2 linked regions of the Phyllobacterium zundukense genome follow. Each later gene encodes a partner of the first gene's protein in a complex. Links are inferred from orthologs where the notes say so. Each region holds a gene or a part of one and is shown on either strand. Other genes may lie near its edges.

Region 1 (3,166 bases):
AGGATGGCCAGATCCTCGATGGCCATTCGGTTTCCGCTGGTCTCGATTACCCGGGTGTCGGGCCCGAGCATTCATGGCTGCGTGATACGGGCAGGGTTTCCTATGTACCGATCCTCGACGGCGAGGCGCTGGACGCGTTCCAGTTGACCACCCGCGCCGAGGGCATCATTCCCGCATTGGAATCCGCCCATGCGATCGCCCATGCGGTGAAGATTGCCCCGAAAATGGCACAGGACAAGATCATGATCGTCAATCTTTCAGGCCGCGGCGACAAGGACGTGCACACGGTCGGTCAACTGCTTGGAATGGATATCTGATCATGGCGACCCGTATTGACCGAAAATTTGCTGCCCTCAAGGCAGAAGGCCGTCCGGCACTCGTGACCTATTTCATGGGCGGCGATCCGGATTTCGACACGTCGCTCAGGATCATGAAGGCGTTGCCTCGCTCCGGTTCGGATATTATCGAACTCGGCGTGCCCTTCTCAGACCCGATGGCCGATGGCCCGGCCATTCAGGCAGCAGGCCTTCGCGCGCTGAAAAAGGGCATGTCGCTGACAAAGACCCTGGAACTCGCCGCACAGTTCCGGACAGGCGACGACACCACACCGATCGTCCTGATGGGCTACTACAATCCGATTTATATCTATGGCGTCGATCGTTTCCTGAAAGATGCCGTCGCGTCCGGAATTGACGGGTTGATCATCGTCGACCTGCCGCCGGAAATGGACGAGGAGCTCTGCATCCCTGCCATCAAGGCGGGGATCAACTTCATTCGTCTCGCAACGCCGACAACCGACGACAAGCGCCTGCCAAAGGTTTTGCAGAACACGTCGGGTTTCGTCTACTACGTATCGATGAACGGCATCACCGGTTCGGCACTGCCGGATACAAGCAGGGTCGCGGCCGCTGTCGAGCGGATCAAGAAGCACACGGACCTGCCGGTCGTGGTCGGCTTCGGCGTCAAGACCGCGGAACAGGCCAAGGTCATCGGCTCCGCTGCAGATGGCGTGGTTGTCGGCACGGCAATCGTCAATGCAGTGGCCAATACGATCAATCCCGACGGCTCGCTGGTGGCCGATCCGGCTGAAGCAGTTGCCACCATGGTGCAGGGCCTTTCCAGTGGCGTGCGAGCCGTGCGGCTTGCAGCTGCAGAGTAGAAGCCTTAAATCAGCTAACCTCTTGAGAGAAGAACAGGACCGATCATGAACTGGATCACGAATTACGTCCGGCCAAAGATCAATTCGATGCTTGGTCGTCGTGAAATGCCGGAGAATCTGTGGATCAAGGACCCGGAATCCGGCGAAATGGTCTTCCATACGGATCTGGAGAAGAACCAGTGGGTCGTGCCCTCCTCCGGCCATCACATGCGCATTCCTGCCAGGGACCGGCTGAGGTTTTTCTTCGATGACGGTGTGTTTGAAACACTCGAACAGCCGAGGGTCGCAACCGATCCGCTCAAATTCCGCGACGAAAAGCGCTATGTCGACCGGTTGAAGGAGCATCGTGCCAAGACCGGTCAGGATGATGCGATCATCAACGCCCTTGGTACAATCGAGGGTCTGCCGGTCGTCGTCACGATCCATGACTTCAGTTTCATGGGCGGTTCGCTTGGCATGGCGGCGGGCGAAGCAATTATCAAGGGCTTCGAAACCGCGATCGCCCAGAAGAAGCCCCTCATACTCTTTGCTGCATCCGGCGGCGCACGCATGCAGGAGGGCATCCTTTCGCTGATGCAGTTGCCACGCACCACCGTCGCCGTGGAAATGCTGAAAGAAGCCGGACTGCCTTATATCGTCGTGTTGACCAATCCGACGACAGGCGGCGTGTCTGCTTCCTACGCGATGCTGGGTGATGTTCACATTGCCGAGCCCGGTGCATTGATCGGATTTGCAGGACAGCGTGTCATCGAGCAGACCATCCGCGAAAAACTGCCCGAAGGATTCCAGCGCGCCGAATATCTGAAGGCGCATGGCATGGTCGACATGGTTGTACCACGGACGGAATTGAAATCGACGATTGCACGCCTGTTGAAAATGCTGATGGGCGAACCGGCGACCGAAACTCCCGAAGAATTGCCAGACGGATTGGCTACCGCATTACCGGTACCGGTTGAAACCAATTCTTGATGCCTTTCTCTTTGTTGGATGACCTTGGAAGCCTGGTGTGCAATGCCGTCGCGTGCTGAACAAGAGATAGAACGGCTGTTGGGCTTGCATCCCAAGGGCTTTGATCTGTCTTTGGGCCGCATCACCCGGCTTCTCGACACGCTGGGTAATCCGCATCTGAGGCTGCCGCCTGTGATCCATGTGGCGGGCACCAATGGCAAGGGCTCGGCAGTCGCCTTTTCGCGCGCGCTGCTCGAAGCCGCTGGCTATACGGTTCATGTCCATACCTCCCCGCATCTGGTGCGCTGGCACGAGCGTTACAGGCTCGGGGCACCGGGCGGCGGCAAGATCGTCGGCGATGATGTGCTGGCCGAAGCGGTCAAGCGGGTCGCTGAGGCCAATGCCGGGCAGGCAATCACTGTTTTCGAGATCCTGACTGCTGTCACCTTCGTGCTGTTTTCGGAACATCCCGCCGATGCCGTTATCCTCGAAGTCGGCCTTGGCGGGCGGTTTGACGCCACCAACGTCATTCCCGAACCTGCCGTCAGCGTCATCATGCCGATTTCGCTCGATCACCAACCCTATCTCGGTGACCGTGTCGAACTTATCGCGGCGGAAAAAGCCGGGATCATCAAGTCGCGCTGTCCGGTCGTTATCGGGGCGCAGGAAGAGGAAGCCGTACGGATGGTCCTGATCGAGACCGCCGAGCGGCGCGATTGCCCATACTCGGTCTATGGCCAGGATTTCCTCAGCTTTGAGGAACGCGGGCGAATGATCTATCAGGATAATACCGGGCTGATGGATCTTCCCTTGCCAGGGTTGCTCGGCCGCCATCAGCTGGCAAACGCTGCCGCCGCCATCCAGGCAGTCAAGACCGCCGGCTTTACCATCCCCGAACATGCGGTTGAGACGGCGATGACGTCGGTGGAATGGCCTGCACGCATGCAGCGCCTTATCAAGGGAAAACTGGTGGATCTGGCGGTTCCCGGATCGGAAATATGGCTCGATGGCGGACACAATCCTGGAGCGGGGATGGTCATTGCCGAGGCTGTTGCCACA
Region 2 (3,257 bases), 3.4 Mb from region 1 along the record:
TGCGAAGAGCTTGAATACGAAATGCGACAACGGTGAAAGTCTCGGATAGATATTGATTATCAGCGACATCAAAAATCGCCTGGTGGAATGCACCGTCGAGAACCCGATAGTCTTCGGTATTTCCTGTCGCCAGTGCCACGTCCATTGCTGAGACGATCTCAAACCAGACGCGACGCAAAGCATCTCGATTGCGGTCTATGGCCAGACCCAGGGCGGCGAGCTCAAGAATTGACCGTACCTCGGCAAGTTGAACAACCTGGTCAGCGTTCATTTCGAAGACGAAAGTGCCACGCTGGGGCTGAACATCGACAAGACCTTGACGCTTTAATTCAAGAATGGCCTCACGCACGGGTGTTTTACTGATGCCTAATTCCTGAGCGAGTGCCAATTCGGATAACGACTCGCCGCACTGCAGCGTCCCGCGAACGATACGCCCGCGAATGTACGCTGCAGCTTGCTCAGTCAGCGATGGCCCTCGTGCAACGGTCAGTGTCAAAATACACCTCCGATTGGCTCCACATCTAAGATATCATATCTTAGGCCGTCCGTGCCCAAATCTTTCGGAACCCAACAACGAGCTAAATCCGTAACAAAGTCTATGAGATTATCAAACGTCGCGGCTGGCCAAAAAGAAGCTGCAGATGCAATAGGCCTAAGTCAGATCGATTCGCTGAGGTTTATCATTCTTCCCCAAGGCCTCATGGTCGCGCTTCTCTCCGAAAAAATGATGATTCGAATCGAGGATGAGATTGGGGAAGAACGTATCTCAAGGATATGGAAGCGATAGTGAGTTTCAGCCGCCGTTACCCCCTGTGTTACCCGAAGGGCAAAATGCAAGGCGTTGGTGGCGAGGAGAGGGGGAGCTAAGTGCTTGAACGTAAATGGCGCGCCCGAAAGGATTCGAACCTCTGACCCCCAGATTCGTAGTCTGGTGCTCTATCCAGCTGAGCTACGGGCGCGTGCCACAAATGCGCGTTAGTCTGCGCAGCGCGGTTCGTAATCGGTTGAGAACTGAATTGCAAGCAGCTTTGGCAAAAAACCGCAACTATTTTGCACGGGATGATCACCCTGTGAATTCTTTGGCGGCTTAGCTGTTGGAATAGGGCGCTGCAGCGAAGGTCCTTCCACTTGAAATGAAGAGGCCCGGATTATACCGGGCCTCTTCACTGAACTGGGTCTTAGAGATTGCGGCCGATGGCCAGATATTTTTCACGCCGGTCTTGTCTCAACATGTCTCGATCCATGTTGCCCATGGATTTGAGCGCAACATTGATGATGTTGCCGGTTGCCTCGATCGCCGCTTCCTTGCCGCGGTGAGCGCCGCCGACCGGTTCGGGAATGATGCCGTCGATAATCTTCAGCTCGTATAGGTCCTGCGCCGTAATTCGCATCGATGTGGCAGCGTCCTTGGCCCGGGTGGAATCGTGCCAGAGGATCGAGGCTGCGCCTTCCGGTGAAATCACCGAATAGATCGAATGTTCAAGCATGTAGACGCAGTTCGCTGTGGCAATGGCGATAGCACCGCCCGAGCCACCTTCACCGATAATGACGGAGACGATCGGCACTTTCAGATTGAGACAGGCAGCCGTCGAACGCGCGATGGCTTCCGCCTGTCCGCGTTCTTCTGCGGCGATTCCCGGGAAGGCTCCCGCTGTATCGACGAGCGTGAGCACCGGCAGATTGAACCGGTCGGCAAGCTCCATGACGCGCACGGCCTTGCGGTAACCCTCGGGCATGGCCATGCCAAAATTGTGTTTCAGGCGGCTCTTGGTATCGTTGCCCTTTTCCTGTCCGATAACGGCAACGGCCTGGCCATTGAACCGGGCGAGACCCGCCTGGACCGCATCGTCATCGGCATAATTACGATCACCGGCCAGTGGCGTGAAATCAGTAAAGAGCTTGGAGATGTAATCGACGCAATGCGGGCGGTCCGGATGGCGGGCGATTTGCGCCTTCTGCCACGGCGTCAACTTGCGGTAGAGATCCCGCAGTGCCTCGGCAGACCTCTTCTCCAGCCGTACGATCTCGTCATTGGTATCGAGCGCGTCGCCCTCTTCCGCGAGCTTTTTCAGTTCGAGGATCTTGCCATCGAGATCGGCAACCGGTTTTTCAAAATCTAGGTAGTTGTACATGGACGAGGTGTCTGCCTGCAAAACGGTGGATTTTTCACGACCTAACTGGCTGTTGCCGAAGCGCATGTCAAGGAAGCAAGCCCGAGAACGCGTGTTGGCGGCGCAACTTATAGGGGGAATTCCGGCGAAGGTGTGGTGGCTACTTGGCTCTGCTCTCGCGTTTTATTGTTTTTGCAGGCGCGCGTACCTTGGCCACTTTCCGTCGCCTTTTCGGCTTGGGACGCTGCCAGCCGATCCACCGTCCTTCTCCTTCGTAGTTATGGAAACCGACCGCAGCCACATTGAGGCCGCGTTTCAGTTCATCGAGATCGAGCCCCGGCATCTGTTGGAGCAGCGCGGTTGGCAGATGATCGATATCGAGCCAGACTGAGTCGAAATAGATATGCTCCGGCCCGGTTTCGCCTTTCACCGTAAAAAACCATTGGCTCTCCATGGTGTCTCCGAACCACGGGTCGGGAAACATGGCGGGCGAGAAGACGAAGCCGAAGGCAGTGATTTCATCCCAGCGCCAGCTTTGCCGCCAGCCCATCGATCGTATCAAATGGCTGGAACGCGTGAATCCGGCTTCGTCAAAGCGCATCACTTCGCTGTCGAGTTGGACAGGCGGTGGCTCAGGTCCGGAAAACAATCTCTTCAACAGCTGCCACATGGACGTTCCAACGGTTCAATGGCTTACGCTTGAACCAGAAGCTTTAGGGTCCGAACCTTAGTCTGCCAGAGGATGGTGCTCCGTGACAAGGCGATGCAGCCGCTCCTCCATGACATGGGTATAGATTTGCGTTGTTGAAATGTCCGAATGACCGAGCAATTGTTGTACGGCGCGCAGGTCCGCGCCGTTTTGCAGCAGATGGCTGGCGAAGGCATGGCGCAGCACATGCGGGGAAATCGCCGATGTCTTCAAACCGGTCCGGGCAGCGAGCCCTTTCAATTCCCGCGCAAATACCTGCCGTGCCAGAAAGCCGCTTTCGGATATGGCCGGGAACAGCCACGGACTGCCGGACAGATTGGGCAGCGTATCGCGCAACGCCAGATATTTCGCCATGGCATCGCGCGCCTTTCCGGAGAGCGGGACCATGCGATCTTTGGAGCCTTTGCCACGCACCATCAGGAATCGATTGTCCGATC

What was found.
Region 2: the proteins of accD (region 1) and BLM14_RS02060 are in contact, whole or in part, in a solved structure (PDB 8UXZ), measured with the Escherichia coli proteins. The link is inferred for Phyllobacterium zundukense from one-to-one orthologs.

The regions. Positions count from the first base shown.
Region 1 is NZ_CP017940.1:3,795,913-3,799,078, forward strand. Bases 325-3,166 are described here. They hold accD (acetyl-CoA carboxylase, carboxyltransferase subunit beta), read left to right. Parts: upstream 325-1,204; coding sequence 1,205-2,128; downstream 2,129-3,166. Other genes in these bases: trpA (tryptophan synthase subunit alpha), read left to right, coding at 325-1,159; BLM14_RS18975 (bifunctional folylpolyglutamate synthase/dihydrofolate synthase), read left to right, coding at 2,171-3,166. Also shown: trpB (tryptophan synthase subunit beta), read left to right, coding at 1-317; more of trpA, read left to right, coding at 320-324.
Region 2 is NZ_CP017940.1:412,293-415,549, forward strand. What follows is about bases 156-3,088. They hold BLM14_RS02060 (acetyl-CoA carboxylase carboxyltransferase subunit alpha), read right to left. Parts: upstream 2,133-3,088; coding sequence 1,179-2,132; downstream 156-1,178. Other genes in these bases: BLM14_RS02045 (GntR family transcriptional regulator), read right to left, coding at 156-496; BLM14_RS02065 (hypothetical protein), read right to left, coding at 2,272-2,781; xerD (site-specific tyrosine recombinase XerD), read right to left, coding at 2,839-3,088. Outside these bases: more of BLM14_RS02045, read right to left, coding at 1-155; more of xerD, read right to left, coding at 3,089-3,257. UniProt on the Escherichia coli protein: Component of the acetyl coenzyme A carboxylase (ACC) complex. First, biotin carboxylase catalyzes the carboxylation of biotin on its carrier protein (BCCP) and then the CO(2) group is transferred by the carboxyltransferase to acetyl-CoA to form malonyl-CoA.